3 regions of the Rhodopseudomonas sp. NSM genome follow, and region 2 is predicted to be linked to each of the others. Evidence: riboswitches for the same ligand, from Rfam matches in the RefSeq annotation. Region 2 holds a riboswitch; each other region holds the start of a gene.
The links. Region 2 has a riboswitch for cobalamin ahead of ACTZWT_RS11270 (cysteine-rich small domain-containing protein). Riboswitches for the same ligand answer to the same signal wherever they lie in the genome.
Positions count from the first base shown of each region.

Region 1: it holds a riboswitch for cobalamin, as region 2 does, so the genes downstream of both, ACTZWT_RS22820 (DUF1636 family protein) here and ACTZWT_RS11270 (cysteine-rich small domain-containing protein) in region 2, are expected to answer to the same signal.
Region 3: it holds a riboswitch for cobalamin, as region 2 does, so the genes downstream of both, ACTZWT_RS22870 (HoxN/HupN/NixA family nickel/cobalt transporter) here and ACTZWT_RS11270 (cysteine-rich small domain-containing protein) in region 2, are expected to answer to the same signal.

Region 1 is NZ_JBQTCH010000011.1:47,247-53,000, reverse strand. It holds gene cobW (cobalamin biosynthesis protein CobW) at 1-820, opposite strand, end outside; gene cobU (bifunctional adenosylcobinamide kinase/adenosylcobinamide-phosphate guanylyltransferase) at 823-1,347, opposite strand; gene ACTZWT_RS22820 (DUF1636 family protein) at 1,344-1,877, opposite strand; cobalamin riboswitch at 1,919-2,137, opposite strand; gene cobT (nicotinate-nucleotide--dimethylbenzimidazole phosphoribosyltransferase) at 2,231-3,286, shown strand; gene bluB (5,6-dimethylbenzimidazole synthase) at 3,313-3,984, shown strand; gene ACTZWT_RS22805 (hypothetical protein) at 4,140-4,385, shown strand; gene ACTZWT_RS22800 (hypothetical protein) at 4,456-4,995, opposite strand; gene ACTZWT_RS22795 (Abi family protein) at 5,103-5,726, opposite strand.
Region 2 is NZ_JBQTCH010000003.1:629,738-635,491, reverse strand. It holds gene ACTZWT_RS11285 (Tex family protein) at 1-608, shown strand, start outside; gene ACTZWT_RS11280 (alpha/beta hydrolase) at 699-1,451, opposite strand; gene ACTZWT_RS11275 (ABC transporter substrate-binding protein) at 1,672-2,565, shown strand; gene ACTZWT_RS11270 (cysteine-rich small domain-containing protein) at 2,600-2,926, opposite strand; cobalamin riboswitch at 3,137-3,346, opposite strand; cobalamin riboswitch at 3,505-3,714, shown strand; gene cobT (nicotinate-nucleotide--dimethylbenzimidazole phosphoribosyltransferase) at 3,918-4,982, shown strand; gene cobS (adenosylcobinamide-GDP ribazoletransferase) at 4,979-5,754, shown strand, end outside; gene ACTZWT_RS11255 (tyrosine phosphatase family protein) at 5,746-5,754, opposite strand, start outside.
Region 3 is NZ_JBQTCH010000011.1:62,587-68,340, forward strand. It holds gene ACTZWT_RS22865 (FecCD family ABC transporter permease) at 1-567, opposite strand, end outside; gene ACTZWT_RS22870 (HoxN/HupN/NixA family nickel/cobalt transporter) at 575-1,693, opposite strand; cobalamin riboswitch at 1,768-1,973, opposite strand; gene ACTZWT_RS22875 (DMT family transporter) at 2,024-2,347, opposite strand; gene ACTZWT_RS22880 (class I SAM-dependent methyltransferase) at 2,344-3,045, opposite strand; gene ACTZWT_RS22885 (DUF3419 family protein) at 3,201-4,421, shown strand; gene ACTZWT_RS22890 (LysR family transcriptional regulator) at 4,666-5,559, shown strand.

The DNA.
Region 1 (5,754 bases), on a different contig from region 2:
CATCGAGCCCAAGCGCTGCGCCGACGCGGCTACGCATGGTGTCGATGGTGTCCGCCGGCTGCGGCGCCACCACGATCGAATCGAAATCGTCATGGTCGTGTTCTTCGCCCTCGGCGTGGTGGCCGGCGCGGGCGGCGAGATCGTCCTCGGCGGCTGAGCCGAGCCCGATCAGCACCGACGGGGCGAGTGCGCCGTGCGACGGCACGATCCGCACGTTAGGCCGCAGCCTGGCTTTGAGCTTCGTCTCCAGCGCGGCGAGTTGTTCCGGCGTCACCAGATCGGCCTTCGACAGCACGACGAGATCGGCGCAGGCGAGCTGATCCTCGAACACTTCCTCGATCGGATCGTCATGCGTGACGTCGCGCAGCGCCTTGACCGCATCGTCGTCGAGCGGAATCCGGCCCTCGACCAGCGCGAGCGCGTCGACCACGGTGACGACGCCGTCGGCGGTGGCGCGGGTCTTCACCGCGGGCCAGGCGAAGGCTTTCAGCAGCGGTTGCGGCAGCGCCAGCCCGGAGGTCTCGATCACGATGGCGTCGAGCGGGCGCTCGCGGTTCAACAGCTTCTCCATCGTCGGGATGAAGTCGTCGGCGACGGTGCAGCAGATGCAGCCATTGGTCAGTTCGACGATGTCGCCCGGCGCGCAGACCGGATCGCCGCATTCCTCGACCAGCGCGCCGTCGAAGCCGGCGTCGCCGAATTCGTTGACGATCACCGCGATGCGGCGGCCGCTCGACTGGTTGAGCAGCGCGCGCAGCAGCGTGGTCTTGCCGGCGCCCAGAAAGCCGGTGAGCACGGTGACGGGGACACGGGCGGACATGATCAGTTCTCCTGCTTCAGCCACAGCGGCAGGCCGGCTGCGACGAACACGACATGGGGGACGGCGGCGGCGACGATCTGGTTGAGCCGGCCCTGGGCATCGCGAAAGGCGCGGCCGAGCGGGGTTTCGGGGACGAGGCCGAGCCCGACTTCATTGGACACCAGCACGATCGGGGCGGCGGCGACGCCGAGATAGCGCGTCAGCCGCTTGGCTTCGACCTCGGGATCGCGGCCGGCTTCCATCAGGTTGAACAGCCACAGCGTCAGGCAGTCGACCAGCACCGCGCGACCGCGGCCGGCCTCGCGGGTCAGTGCATCGACCAGCGCCAGCGGCTCCTCGACCGTGGTCCAGCCGTCGCCGCGGCGGGAGCGATGATGCGCGATGCGCTGGGTCATCTCGTCGTCGCTGCGGGTCGCGGTGGCGAGATAGATCTTCGCGAGCCCGCTGCCGGCGACGAGCTTCTCGCCGAACACCGATTTACCGGAGCGCGCACCGCCGAGCACCAGCGTGGAGACGAGCGCGGTCATGACGGGGCGCGCCCATCGTCCGGCGACCAGCGCAGCGGCGGCAGCCGCGCCACCATCCCCTTGCGCAGCACCTCGGCGCGCTGCCGCCACGGCACCAGGCCGAAAGCGCTGTCCCGATAGGCGGCAGCGAAGCCGGCGATCGCTGCGGCGCCGGTGTCGGGCAAAAGATCGCCGAACAGGAAGCTGTAGCCGTCCGCGCTCGACACCGCGACGGTGGCCGGGCGCTTGCAGACGCCGAGGCATTGCACCGGGCGCACCTGCAGATCGGCGGCGCCGCCGAGCGCGGCCCGGATCGCGTCGAGCAGCGGCGCGCCGGCGTTGCCGCCGTCGGAAGCCTTGCAACTGGTGCAGACGCTGATCATCACCGGACCGGTCGGGCGCGCCGATGCGTCGGTCTGTTCAACGTCTTGCGCGGTGGTCGGATGGTCGTTCGGGCTGAGATCCATGCCCTCGCTCTCGGCGGCGCCGTCTGGATCGGCGCCTTGCGGCTTCGAGCTTTGCCGGATCGCGCGGGGTGACGAACTCGCCACCGCCCTGCTTTCCGTCCGGTGCACCCCGCCCCGACGCCGCCAAAGCACAATTCGCGATGGCAGGTCTCCTGGCTCGCGAGTCGCTGCCCTTGTCGCCGCCTTCCCAGGAGTCCAGCAGGACATCCCAGTGGCCGAGGCGCGGGCTCGTCGCTTACAGTTGCGGGGGCAGCACCGGGATGGAGATCGCTCGAATCGAGTTCACTCGCACCGGATTCCCTTTTCACCTTCCTTGCGGAAGGACCATCGCCGGCCACGCTAGCTGCGGTACCCGGCGCGGTCAACCACGCGAAGGTGGTGTTGACGTATGGGCTCGGGACGAGTCAGTTGCCCGCCTTCATCAGCAGGGGACCATGATGCGGACCGACACTCTCATTGTCTGGCAGAAGCCGCCGATCGCGCCGGTGGATCCCGCGCTGTATGCCGCGTTGCGCGCGCGGGTCGACGGCAAGGCCAAGCCGCCGGGCTCGCTCGGCCGGATCGAGCATCTGGCGGTCGAACTCGCCGCGATGCGGCATCCGGCGGAGCCGCGCGGCGACAATGCGGTGCTGATGGTGTTCGCCGGCGATCACGGGCTGACCGCAGAGGGCGTGTCACAGTATCCCGCCGCGGTGACGGTGGCGATGGTGATGACCTATCTGGCCGGCAAGGCCTGCGCCAATGCGTTCGCGGCCGCGACCCATGTGGACGTCCGGGTGATCGACGCCGGCGTCGCCGCCGAGCTGCCGGATCATCCCGACCTGATCGGCGCCAAGGTGCGGAAGGGCACCGCCAATGCCGCCCGCGAGCCGGCGATGACGATCGCGCAGGCGGCGCTGGCGCTGGCCCGCGGCAGCGAGCTGGCGATCGCCGAGATCAGGGCCGGTGCCGACATCATCGCGCTCGGCGAAATGGGCATCGGCAACACCGCGTCGTCGTCGCTGCTGCTGCATCGGCTGGCGCCGGCGCCGCTCGATCATTGCATCGGCATCGGCGCCGGGCAGGACGCGCCCGGCATGGAGAAGAAGCGCGCCGCGATCGAGATGGCCGCCGCGCGCAGCGATGCGACCGCGCCGTTCGAGGTGCTGTGCGAATTCGGCGGGCTGGAGATCGCGATGATGGCCGGCGCCATCCTCGGCGCGGCGTCGCAGCGCCGCCCGGTGATCATCGACGGCTTCATCGCCACCGCCGCGGCGCTGCTCGCGGTCCGGCTCGCGCCGGAAGCGCGCGGCTATTGCGTGTTCGCGCACCGCTCGGCCGAGCGCGGCCACGACATCGCGCTCGACGCGTTGCAGGCGAGCCCGCTGCTCGACCTCGAATTGCGGCTCGGCGAGGGCACAGGGGCTATTCTCGCGGTGCCGCTGCTCCGTGCGGCGGCGCGGCTGATGACCGACGTCGCCGATCTCAGCGACGTGCTGGCGGGCAAATTGTGAGCCCGCGCGACAACGAGGTGACCACGATGATCGATCTGCACGACGCCGCCGCCGCCAACGCCCATCCGCCCGAATTCGACGCCGCGTTCCGCGACAAGTTCGCCGAGCTGATCGCATGGCGGCGCGACGTCCGGCGGTTCCGCCGCGATCCGGTGGCGCCGGAGCTGATTCATCAGTTGCTCGATCTCGCCCAGCTCGCGCCATCGGTCGGCAACAGCCAGCCGTGGCGGTTCGTCAGCGTCGACAGCGCCGCGATGCGCGAGAAAGTGCGTAGCAACTTCCTGCGCTGCAACGCGGTCGCCGCCAACGTCTATGACGGCGAGCGCGCCGCGCTGTATGCGCGGCTCAAGCTCGAAGGCATCGACGTCGCGCCGCGGCAGTTCGCTTTGTTCTGCGACCGCGCCACCGCGCAGGGCCAGGGCGTCGGCCGTCAGACCATGCCGGAGGCGCTGGATTATTCGGTCGTCGCGATGATCGAGACGTTCTGGCTGGCGGCGCGGACCCACGGCCTCGGCGTCGGCTGGGTGTCGATCCTCGATCCGGAACAGATCACCCGCGATCTCGACGTGCCGGCGGAGTGGAAATTCATCGCCTATCTCTGCGTCGGCTGGCCGGTCGAGGAGCACGTCGATCCGGAGCTGGTGCGGGTCGCCTGGCAGGACCGCACCCGGGCCGGGCGCGACGTCCTGTCGCGCTGAGCACCGGCTTTGGTCTGCGGGCGTACCAGTCTGCGCGGCGCGCGTAGTTGAAATTTGTCGCGTATTAAGCAAAGCGGCGCAGCCGTGCCGCAATTGCAAGATTTTGTCACAATCTGTCTCGATAGTCCGGCCCGTTCCGACAGGAGGACCGGATCATGACGACATCACGCACCAAGTTCATCGGCATCGCGACGATCGCCGCTGTCACGCTGTTTGCCGCGCCCGCGCTGGCCAGCAATCAGGCGCATCAGGGCAGCGTCAGCGAGGCGCCCGCGAATGGCTGCAGCTCCTACATGAAAGCGCCCGACGGCAGCTGGACCAAGATCCCGTGCACCGAAGCCGGCGCAAGCGCCGCCGCTTCGCGCCGCAACGGCACCCGGACGTCGGAAAAATCCGACTGATCCCCCGCTCGTCGCGCCGCTGTCGCCGGCGGCGTGACGCTGTCACGGGCGACGTCATGGGCGACGCCGGTCAGTTCGGTTTCGCGGGCGGTTGTTCTGTGCGCTTCGGCGCCGGCCGGATCAGCAGCGGGAAGCCGGAAAAGAACGTATTGGAATCGATCAGCTCCGGAATGCCGAGCAGCTGCGACAGCGTGCGCGGGCCGCTGCGTGCGCCGTCGCGCGCGGATGCAGAGGGCTGCGCAACCTGAGGCTTTGCCGCCGGCGTTCCGCCGCCGGCGGGTGCGGCGGGCCGGCCCAGCTGCGAACCGGCTTGCGGCGGGGTCGGCGCCACCGCCACGGCGGGCCTGGAACTCGGTGCGGCAGGTTTGGCTGCCGCGGCCGGCACGGGAGCGGCTCCATTGGCGCCCCTGGCGGTTCCCTTGGCGTGGCGATCGAGAATGTCCTCGACCTGCACTGCGGTGCCGAACGGGGCATCGACCCGCAGCAGCGTCTTGCCGCGCCCTTCGGGACCGGCCGCCAGCTCGGCCTTGCCGAAGCCGCGCGCCTTGAGATCGTCGAGCGCGGCGTTGGCGCGGCCGGGATTGTCGAATACGCGGGAAATCTGCGTCATCTGTTCTCTGCCTCGGATCGGGATCGTTCGGCTTGAAGAACGACGCTCGGGGCGGGTTCGTTCCGCGGCGGGGGGTGCGCAGCAGTGCCGCGGCGCAAGCAAGACGGTTAGAGCACGTCCGGAACTCGGCTGTTCGACTCGGCCCATGCTGCGGTGTGCCGGCACATCCAGCGGATGGTCTCGATGATTTCGGTGTGCGTTGCCGCGACGTCGCGATGGAAGATCGGTTCATGATGAGCGATCCGATTGCGGAATCGCCGTAGCGCGTTCAGTCGAGAATGAACCGTCTTTCGTGGCTTTCCACCGCCGACAAGGAAGGCCTTGTAGAGACAGGTTCGCCAAAGCGTTGCGTCGTAGTGTGGACCGAGAAGCCCTACCCAAAACGAGAATTTCAATTCGGCGATCACTCTGCCCGGGAGCGCTTCTCGCCGACTGCGCCGGAGTTCTTGAATTGCCTCGGAGATCATCCGCCGCGAATGGTCATTCAGCGGAACCGATGGGTCATCAAACCAGGTGCCGCGATAGCGCAGTGACACTTCACGGGTGAGGCAGTTGCGCACGCAAATTTCGAGGGACTGGAGCGCTGTATAGAACGCCTCGGATAGCCGAGTATTATTCTCGTATAACGCGATCGCAGCGTCCAAATCTTGGTTGGCCGCTTCTAAATACTTCCCCAGCCGCTCCCGCGTAAGCGTTCTTTCCAGAGCCGCGTTGATTGCAACTGTTCGCAAGATAATTCACTTGTCGTCAGAATGATCG
Region 2 (5,754 bases):
CGCTGGTGAAGAAGATTCTGGCGGCGACCAAGAGCGACATCAAGGCGATCATCGGCCAGACCAAGACGCTGCAGTCGCTGCAGCCGGCGTCCTTCGCTGACGACAAATTCGGCATCCCGACCGTCACCGACATCCTGAAGGAACTCGAGAAGCCCGGCCGCGATCCGCGGCCCGAGTTCAAGACCGCGACCTTCCAGGAAGGCGTCGAGAAGATCACCGACCTCAAGCCCGGCATGATCCTCGAGGCGACGGTGACCAACGTCGCCGCGTTCGGCGCCTTCGCCGATATCGGCGTGCATCAGGACGGCCTGATCCACATCTCGGCGATGTCGGAACGACGTATCAATGATCCGCGCGAGGTAGTGAAGCCGGGCCAGGTGGTGAAGGTGAAGGTGCTCGAGGTCGACGTGCCGCGCAACCGGATCGGGCTGACGCTGCGGCTGTCGGATCCGATTCCCGCGCCCGGCGAGCGCCGCAAGGACGGCGGCGGCAATGCCAAGCTGGTCGATCGCTATCGCCCCAAGCCGGAGCCGAAAAGCACCGGCGGCGGTGCTTTCGCGGCCGCGCTGGCGAAGGCGGCCGAGAACAGCAAGGGCAGATCGAAGTAAGCGGCCGCCGACCCCGCATCGACGAGCCGGCTCGCGCCCATGCGCAGTCGTGCCCTCGGCTGGATCGCCGAAGGCACGACGCCGCCCTGCCTACTTGATGTTCCGCTGCACGAAGGCGTGCACTTCGGCGGCGATCAGATCCTTGTCGTGATCGATCGTCGCGACGTGATAGGAGCGATTGAGCCACAACAGCTCGATGCGATCCGAGCCGACATTGTTGGCGATCACACTGGCGTTGTTGGGCGACAGCACGTGATCGACCCGGGAATTGATCACGAAGGTCGGGCATTTGATCCGCGGCAGCAGCGCCCGCGCGGTGGCGGCCAGCCCGAGCACTTCTTTCATGCAGACGACCGGCACTTCCGGATAGGCCAGTTCCTTGGCCTCGGTGTCCATCATGTCGGAGCCGATGCCCGGAATGGTCTCCGGAAGCCCGCGTGCGAACGCGATCGACGCCATGTCGGGCGATTCGATCTGCGCCGCCGCGTTGATCGGGATCACGCCGCTGACCTTGTCCGGATGCATCGCCGCGAGATACAGCGACAGCGTGCCGCCCATCGACAGGCCGGCGACGAACACCTTGTCGCACTTCGCGGAAATCTCGGCGAGCGCGTCCTCGGCGCAAGCGGCCCAGTCGGCCGCGGTGGTCTTCGCCATCGCCGCCGGCGAGACGCCGTGCCCCGGAAGGCGCGGGCCGAGCACGGTGTAGCCCTGCTCGCCGAGCCGCTCACCGAGATAGCGCATGCTCTGCGGACTGCCGGTGAAACCATGCACCAGCAGGATGCCGATCTTGCCGCCGTCGAAGGAAAACGCTTCCGCTCCCGGTAGGATCACGTCACTCATCTCGATCTCCATTCGTCGTTGCAACCGATCTTTGCCGGTTCGAGGAATGAATAAGCGATCACCGCGGCCACCACAAATCACCCCCTCACCGCGTCCGACACCGACGAGCATTATGGAGCCGGTCCGGGGCTGCCGCCACGGCTTGCTTCAGATCAAATCCGGCAAAGCTTCGATGTGCTTGGTACGTTGCAATCCCCATAAGGAACACGCCTCTCGTACCATGGCCCACCCGATGAGACGTCGAACACGGGGCCTGCTCTGCGGCGCGCTCGCCTTGGCTATCAGCGCAGTGCTGCCCGGCATGGCGATCGCCGGTGCCGCCCGGGTCGCGTCGATCAACATGTGTACCGATCAGCTCCTGATCGCGCTGGCCGATCCGGCGCAGATCGTCGGCCTCGGGCCCTATGCCCGCGACCCGCATCTGTCCTGGTCGGCGAAGCAAGCGCGCGATTTTCCGCGGCTGTCGGGCGAAGCCGAGGACCTGTTGATGCTGGCGCCCGACCTTGTTCTCGCCGGCCGCTACGGCAAGGCGGCGACGCGGGAGCTGTTGCGCAGCAATGGAATTCCGATCGAAGAGTTCGACGTCCCTCGCAACATCGACGACGTGAAGGCGCAGATCCGGCGTGTCGGCGAACTGGTCGGCCATCCCGAGCGTGCAGATGCGATCAATGACCGGATCGATCGATCCGTCACGCGCACCCGCGCGGTGGCGTCGCGTTGGCGCGACCGCATTCTTCCCGTCTCGCGACGCGGCTGGGTCGCGGGCAGCGACGGTTTGCTGAGTTCTCTGCTGGAGGTCGCAGGCCTCTCCAATGCGGCATCGGAGATCGGCCTCGTCTATGGCGGCTTTGCGTCGCTGGAAACGATCGTCGCCTCACGCCCGGACCTGCTGCTGCTCGCAGAGGACAAGCCGTTCGCGGAGGATCAAGGCACGGCGCTGCTGCTCCATCCCGCGATCCAGCACGCCTATCCGCAGGGCCGCCGTCTCGTCTTCCCGGATCAACTGTCGATGTGCGGCGGGCCGATGCTGCCTGCCGCGCTGGATCAGCTCGCCGATTCGATCGAGCGGATTCACCGGGACAAGGACGCGTCCGTGACACGGCCGCACCCTTGACGAGGGCCGCTACGCGTCGCGCAGCGGCGTGGCGTCATTCCGACGACGCCTCCTTGATCCGCTTCGGATCCTGCTCGCTTCCGTCCCACAGCTTCGGCTTCTCGAGCCACCGCTGGATGAAATTCCAGGAGCGACGATAGCCGTTGTGCGGCAGCGTGCAGGCGCTGCAATCCTTCCGTCGCTGGCCGTGGCGATCGGTGAACACCTGATAGGGTCCCGGGCACTCATAGGCGATCAGCGGGCAGTAGCAGAACAGACAATTGAATTCGCGCGCGACGCCGGGATGACACGGCAGAAACGGACAGGCCTCGTTGGTGAAGCCCTTGAAGGCCTCGTTGGTCGTGGTGTCTTTGGGTTCCATGCCCACTCCATGGCGAAGCCCTCGACGGCCCCGCATTGGCGCACAGGCGTGCGTCGTGCCGCCCGCCCGATCACGGGGGCGAGCAACGCGCGACAATGACCGCCCGCGACGCCGATCGATCTGGCGATATCAGCAATCTGCGCTGGGACGACGGCGAACTACGTCTGATTGATCATGGGATTCTCCGCTGTCGACCCGCCGTCGACATCAAGTGGACGATTGCCTTCGGCCGGTCTCCTGGCTCGCGGATATGGTCCGGATCGCCTTCCCGAGCGCGACAACGATCGCTCAGTGGCAGCTTGATCGCGAACGATCCGCTTACAGTTGCGGGGGCAGCCGCGGAATTGGCGAAAAGCTCGCCGCACCGCATTCCCTGTTTCACCTCTCTTGCGAAGAGGCACCGAAGGCATGCCGAACAGAGCACGCCTCGCATCGACGCGCAAGCGCGATGCGGATTCGGGAACGACTACCAACATGCGCGGTGACGTCCACCGCACGATCAGCAGGGAGCATTTGCACCTTCGTCGTAGAGCCCGACTCTCGCCTCCTCTCATCTTGCGTCCGGCGGGTCGTCGTGCTCTTGTCGGATCGTCTACGGTGCCTCTTCGCAAGAGAGGTGAAACAGGGAATGCGGTGCGGCGCGAAAGCGCCAAAGCCGCGGCTGCCCCCGCAACTGTAAGCGGATCGCTTCCGATCACACGCGCCACTGAGTCCGCCAAAACGGCCTCGGGAAGGCGATCGGGACAACATCCGCGAGCCAGGAGACCGGCCGTAGATTTGTGCAATGCCATTCGACGGTGGGTCGAAGAAGGACGTTCAGATGCCGCATCTGCTTTCCACGTAGCGCCCTCATCATCGTCGTCGACTTCGTTCTGTCGATGCTGTCCGAGCCTGCTCGCGACGGCGCGGAGATGTTTGTCCGACGCCTTCGAAGCGTCTTCCGCATGCGCGGAGGTACGCGCTTGTCTCCTCCTCATCATCTCGCAGCCCCATGCACGCACCACGAAGCGACCCGCGTTTCTGCACGATCACTGCCGTCGATCCCGCGCTCGAGCCGCTGCTACGCAGCCGGATCGATGCCAAGGCCAAGCCGCCGGGCTCGCTCGGCCGGCTGGAAGATCTCGCCGTGCAACTCGGACTGATCTGGCATCCGGCGCCGCCGCGCGCGGACCGCGCCACGGTGTTCATCTTCGCCAGCGATCACGGGATCGCCGCCGAAAGCGTATCGCCCTATCCGGCGAGCGTGACGCGGTCGATGGTCAGCGCCTATCTCGCCGGATGCGTCGGCGTGAATGTCCTGGCGAGAGCCGCAGGCGCCGACGTCTGCGTGGTCGATGCCGGCATCGACGATGACCTGCCGCCCTGCCCCGGGCTGATCGATCGCAAGATCGGGCGCGGCACCCGCAATGCCAGCCGCGAGCCGGCGATGACCACCGACGAGGCGCGGCGCGCGATCGACGCCGCCGTCGCGCTGGTCTGCGATGCGATCGACGGCGGCGTCGATATCGTTGCGATCGGCGAGATGGGCATCGGCAACACCACCTCGGCCGCGCTGATCACCCATCGTCTCGCCGCGGCGCCGATCGCCGACTGCGTCGGCCGCGGCGCGGGGCTCGACGCCGCCGGCGTCGCCCACAAGCTCGCCATCGCCGAGAAAGCGGCGGCGCGGACGACTGCCACCGCCCCGCTCGACGTCCTCGCCGAATTCGGCGGATATGAAATCGCGATGATGGCCGGCGCCGTTTTGGCGGCGGCGGCGCGGCGCCGTCCGGTGGTGATCGACGGCTTCATCGCCAGCGCCGCAGCGCTGGTCGCGGTGCGGCTGCATCCAGAAGCAAGGGATTATTGCGTGTTCTCGCACCGCTCGGCAGAGCGCGGCCACAAGGTCCTGCTGGAGACGATGGCGGCGACGCCCTATCTCGATCTCGGCCTGCGGCTCGGCGAAGGCACCGGCGCGCTCATGGCGATTCCGCTGGTCCGCGCCGCCGCCGGAATCCTCACCGAATTCGCTGATCTCTCCGACGTTCTGGCCGGCACGATCGGGCAGCGATCGTGATCCGCCGGCTGCAGCCCCTGCTGAACGCGATCCAGTTCATGACGCTGATTCCGACGATGGGCGCCTCGCGCCTCGACGACGACTGGGTGCTTCCGGCTGCCAAGTACTTCCCTCTGGTCGGCGCGCTGATCGGGCTCGTTAGCGGCGGCGTGCTGCTGATTGCCTCCACGATCTGGACGGGCCTGCTGCCAGCCACGCTCGCGGTTCTCGCCGGCGTGGTCCTCACCGGCGCCCTGCACGAAGACGGCGTCGCCGACACCGTCGACGGGCTGTTTGGTGGCCGGACGCGGGAGCAGCGGCTCTCGATCATCAAGGACAGCCGGATCGGCAGCTACGGCGCGGTGACGCTGGTCGCGAGCCTGCTCCTCCGCATCGTGCTCCTTGCGAGCCTGCCTCCCTGGCTCGGCGCAGCCGCGCTGGTGGCCGGACACAGCATCGGTCGCGCCGGCATCGTGCTGGTGATGTCGCTGCTGCCCTATGCGGGCAATGTCGCGACCGCCAAATTGAACTACCCGACCGCGCGGCTCGGGGGCGGCGGCGCCGCGGCGGCCGTGGCGTTCACCCTGCTCGGCACGATGTGGCTGGCGATCGGCGCCCCCGCGGCGGCCGCCTGCGGAGTCACGGCCGCAGTGATCGCGGGGCTGGCGCCGGCTCTGGCCGCGCGGCGTCTGCTCGGCGGCTATGTCGGCGACGTGCTCGGCGCCACCGAACAACTCGCCGAGATCGGACTGCTGCTGGGCGTCGCCGCTATTGCGGGCCAGGGTCAGATCTG
Region 3 (5,754 bases), on a different contig from region 2:
CGAGCCGAGCAGCCAGAACGCGATTTCCAGACTGGCGAAGGGGTTGTTCGACAGATTCATCACCAGCGCGGTCGCCGCACCCGCGAGACTCGAGATCGCCAGCCCCGCGAGGATCAGCAGCAGCAGGCTGGCGCTGCGGCCGGCGACCGTGAGCAGGACGAACACCGAGACGAACGCCATGGTGATGCCGGCTACCGGCAATGCGTAGGAGCGGACATCGGCCCAGCCGAGCGAAATGATCAGCACCGCGCCGAACGCCGCCGATTGCGGCGCGCCGAACAGCGACGGCGACGCCAGCGGATTGCGCAGTAGGCCCTGCAATGCTGCGCCCGACAGGCCGAGTATGCCGCCGATCGCCAGCGCCAGGATGGCGCGCGGCAGACGGATCTGCTGCACGATGATCTCTTGCACCTCGCCGCCACGGCCGATCAACGCATCGATCACGGCGAGCGGCGACAGCTTCACCGGGCCGACGCCGAGCGAGCCGAGCGCGAGCAGGCCGACCACGATCATCAGGGCGGCCGTGACCGCCGCCGCGCGTGACGCGGGATTTGGACGCATCGTCATGTGGCGGTCATTTCTGCACGACAGGCGCGCGCTCGTCGAGCCGGTGATAGCCGTTGGCGCGGTAGATGATGGTCGAGACGATCCAGCTCGCAATGAACAATCCGACGATGCCGTAGCCGAGCGCGCCGAGATTCTCGTTGAGCTCGGAGATCCACTCCCAGAACGCGCCTTCGAGGTGCAGCCGCCCGCCCAGCAGCCCGAGCGTCTCGATGCCGCCGATCACGATCGCGACCAGCACCGAGACCGAGGTGATCGTCATGTTGTAGTACAGCTTGCGCACCGGGTTGCGATAGGCCCAGCCATAGGCGCCGAGCATCAGCACGCCGTCCAGCGTATCGACCAGCGTCATGCCGGCGGCGAACAGCGCCGGGAAGATCAGGATCGACCAGTGCGAGATCGAGCCCGCGCTGTTGGCGGCCAGACCGAACAGGCTGATCTCGCTGGCGGTCTCGAAGCCGAGCGCGAACAAGAGACCGATCGGATACAGCTGCCAGCTCTTGGAAATGAAGCGGAACAGCGGCCGGAACAGCCGCGCCAGCCAACCGCGCTGCTGCAGCAGCGCGTCGATATCGTCGTCGTGAACCACCTCGCCGGCGCGGACTTTCTTGAAGGCGCGATAGACGCCGCTCAGCACCGAGAGATTGGCGAGCGCGATCGCGAACAGGAACAGCGCCGACGCCGAGGTGCCGATCACGCCGCCGATCTCGCGATAGCCGGAGAACCGTTCCGTCAGCGAATTGGCCGCCAGCGCGATCGCCAGCGACGCCACCAGCACCACGGTCGAATGGCCGAGCGCGAAGAACAGCCCGACCGCGACCGGCCGCTTGCCCTCCTGCATCAGCTTGCGGGTGACGTTGTCGATCGCCGCGATGTGATCGGCGTCGAGCGCGTGACGCAGGCCGAGGCTGTAGGCGAGGACCGCGGTGCCGATCAGCACCGGCTGCCCGGCAAAGGCGGTCAGCGCCCAGGCCCAGGCGGCAATGTTGGCGATCACCAGCCCGCCGAGCACGGCGACCAGGCGGATGCGGAATCCATCGGAGGGCGGGGACACCCCGCTCCTGGACACAGCGGTGTTGGGAGCAGCGGCGTTGGAAGGAGAACTTTCGCGGGCAATGGTCTCGGACATCAGGGTCCCCGAACGGTGAGCAGTTTCCTGTCACCCATGCGGCGGACCGCCCCAGCCGCGCGCACCGCACGCTGGAAGATGACGCGGCTCAGGCCGGTCTCCTGGCTCGCGGGTCGTCGCAATCCCTCGCCTTCCCGCGCCCGAAGGGCGCAGTGGCATGATGAAGGATCGCTCGCCGCCTACAGTTGCGGGCGCAGCGCCGGCTTGAGACGCCAAAGGCGCCCGGACCGGCTTCCCTGTGCCGGGAGACTCCCGGCACACCTGAACGGTTCGATAGGAGGGGGGCGGACCCGCTTTGTCAATCGCCGCCTTGGTCGGGAGCGGTGCGCTCTACGCAGGCGTGCCGAGCTTGAGCCCGATCATGCCGGCGACGATCATCGACAGGCAAAGCACCCGCACCGCATTGGCCGGCTCGCCATACACCGCCATGCCGACCACGATGCTGCCGGTGGCGCCGATCCCGGTCCACACCGCATAGGCGGTGCCGAACGGCAGCGACTTCAGCGCAATGCTCATCAGGCCGAAGCTGGCGAGGATCGCCGCCAGCGTGCCGAGCGCCGGCCAGAACCGGGTGAAGCCGTCGGAGTGCTTCAGGCCCACCGCCCAGACGATCTCCATCAGGCCCGCTGCGAGCAGCGCGAGCCATCCGCTCACGGCGCGCGGCGCCGCGACGGCAGGGTCAGCACCGCGGCCTGCGCGTAGCCGCGATACGGCCGGTCGAATTTCAGCCCGGCGCCGGTGCGCACCGCGATCTGCATCAGCGTCGCCTCGAGTTCATCGCGCGGCGTGACGTCGAACAGCGCCAGCCAGCGGCGCAGCGCAGTGCGGATGGCCTGCGGCAGACCGCTCTGGTCGCCGAAATCGACGATGTGCAACTGGCCGCCCGGCTTCAGGCTGGCGACCGCCCGCTCGATCACCGCGGTCCACTCCGGGATCATCGACAGGCTGTAGGAGATCATCACCCGGTCGAACGCGATCGGTTGGCCGAACACCGCCTGCGCGGTGAAGCTGGTAGCGTCGCCATGGGCGACCTTCGCCGAACAGCTCAGCCCGGCGCGGGCGATGGCGCTGATCGCCGAAGTCAGCATTTCGGTCGAGACGTCGAAGCCGTAGAAGCGCACGCCCGGGTAGCGGCTCGCCGCCGCGATCAGGTTGCGGCCGGTGCCGCAGCCGATTTCCAGCACATTGTCGCCGACGGCGGGCGCAAGCCCGGCAATCATCCCGTCACGGCCCAGAAGATAGTAGCGACGCGTGGTATCATAGATATGCCGCTGATAGCGATACATCCGGTTCATGCGCGACGTCGCGTCGACCGGCCAGGACGGATCAGCAGAAATTTCGGAGCGGATCATGGTCACGGAGTACGCCCTCGATCTGGGATTGTCCGCCATCCATCCTATTTTGCGACGACATGGTGATGACAGATGCGCCGGCGGCGCGCGCCGGACTGTCGCAAAACTGCAGTGCGACGCGGCTATTCTCGAACGATTGCCGATTCGAGGGTGGTATGAATACGCAGCAGCTCATCGCGGACGCGGTCCGCAACAGTAAGGATCGCAGTGAATCGACGATCTGGGATCGTCTGTTTTCGATCTGGTTTCGACGTCTGGTCTATACCCAGATATGGGAAGACCCCGAGGCGGATCTCGCGGCGCTGCAATTGCCGATCGGCTCGACCATCGTGACGATCTCCTCGGGCGGCTGCAATGCGCTGTCCTACCTCACCGCGAAGCCCGCGCAGGTGTTCGCGGTCGATCTCAACGAGGCGCATCTGGCGCTGCTGAAGCTGAAGCTCGCAGGTTTGCGGGCGCTGCCGGACTACGAGCAGTTCTGGCGCTTCTTCGGCGAAGGTACCGCCGACGACAATGCCGACCTGTATCGGCAGCGGCTGCGGCCGCAGCTCGATGGTGACGCGCGCAGCTACTGGGACGAACGCGACTTCCGCGGCCGCGCGCGCCATCGCTACTTCACCGACGGCTTCTACCGTCACGGCGCGCTCGGCAGCTTCATCGGCTTCGCGCATCTGCTGGCGAAATTCGCCAAGATCGACCTCTCGGCCCTGCTGAAGGCGGCGCCGGACTCTCCCGAGCGCAAGGCGGCGCTGCAGCAGCTCGATCGCTTGTTCCACTCGCGCTTCGCCAGGCTGCTGACGCGCACGCCGGCGCTGCTGTTCAGCCTAGGCATCCCGCCGCAGCAGCGCGAACTGCTCGGCGGCGACCAGCCGCTCAACGAGGTGCTGCACGCGCGGCTGCTGCGGCTGATCAACGTCTATCCGAACGAGACTAATTACTTCGCCTGGCAGGCGCTGAGCCGCAGCTATCCCGGCCCCGGCGACAGCTGCCTGCCGCTGTATCTGCAGCGCAGCCGCTACCCGCAGATGCGCTCGGGCGCCGGCCTGATCATTCCGGTGCACCAGAACCTGCGCGTGTTCCTGGAAAATCTGCCGGCCCGGCAGATCGACGCCGTGGTGCTGCTGGACTCGCAGGACTGGATGGCGCCGGACGAGATCCGCGCGCTGTGGGACGCGATCGATCGGTCCGGCAAGGATTCAGTGCGGGTAATCTTCCGCACCGCGGGCGCCGAATCGCCGCTCGACACCGAGGCGCTCGCGCCGCTGCGGGAACTCTGGCAGCGCGACGCCGAGCGCAGCGCGATCGGCTTCGACCGCGACCGCTCCGGCATCTACGGCGGCTTCCACTGCTACACGCGACGCCCCGGCGCGAACTGATCGGACTGCGCGCGCGAGGGAGCAAGGCGCTGCCACCGCGACCTCTCCCGCTTGCCGGGGAGGTCGGATCGCATGGCGATCCGGGTGGGGAAAGCCTCTCCGAACAACGCGGACTCAGTGCTCGGCTCGCCCTCTCCCCAGCCCTCTCTCGCAAGCGGGAGAGGAGCGGGCTGTGCCTGCCTTGCCGAATGCCGCCTGATCGGGCAAGACTCGCGTCATATTTCGCAAATTTGACGAGGCCGGTTTGATCGACAAGCTCGAGCTGCTGATTGCGCTCGCCAAGGAACGCCATTTCGGACGCGCGGCGGAAGCCTGCGGCGTGACGCAGCCGACGATGTCGACCAGTATCAAGCAGCTCGAGGAAATTCTCGGGGTGATGCTGGTGCAGCGCGGTTCCCGGTTCCTCGGCTTCACGCCGGAAGGTGAGCGGACGCTGGACTGGGCGCGGAGGATCGTCGCCGATACCCGGGCGATGAAGCAGGAAATCAACTCTCTCAAGGGCAGCCTCAGCGGAGAGCTCCGGATCGCCGCGATTCCGACCGTGCTCGGCATGGTGGCGTCGCTGACCACCCCGTTCCGCGCGCGCTATCCGGATGTGCGCTTCAGCATTCAGTCCTGCACCTCGTCGGAAGTGCTGGGCCTGCTGGAAAATCTCGAAGCCGACGCCGGCCTCACCTACATCGAGAACGAACCCGTCGGCAAAGTCCGCACCATCCCGTTGTATCAGGAGAGCTACCGGCTGATCACCTCGCCGGACGGCATGTTCGGCGATCGCGATCAGGTGACGTGGAAGGAAGTCGGGCAGGTTCCACTGTGCCTGCTGACGCCGAACATGCAAAACCGCCGCATCATCGACCGCGCGCTGCGCGAAGCCGGCACCGAGGCGCTTCCGACCCTGACATCGAATTCGATCATCGTGCTTTACACTCACGTCAAGACCGGGCGCTGGGCCAGCGTGATGCCGGCGAAGCTCGCCGAAACGCTCGGGCTCGGCGACGGCGTCCGCACCATTCCGATCGTCGATCCGATGGTGTCCTACAGCATCGGCCTGGTGGTGCCGCCGCGCGAGCCCTACACGCCTCAGGTCGCGGCGCTGATGCAGACCGCGCGAGAGGTCGCGCCGTCGCTGCAGAACTGATCTGCGACAGACACCTCGGCAATCTGGTTCAAGAGTGGGAGCGTCCTCGTCATTGCGAGGAGCACTCGGATCGGCGCTTCGCGCCGTCCGAGCACAGGCTCCGCGACGAAGCAATCCAGAGCTCCGTGCACCGGGCCTGGATTGCTTCGCTTCGCTCGCAATGACGGGGAGAGGCTTTTATCCTGGTAACTGAAT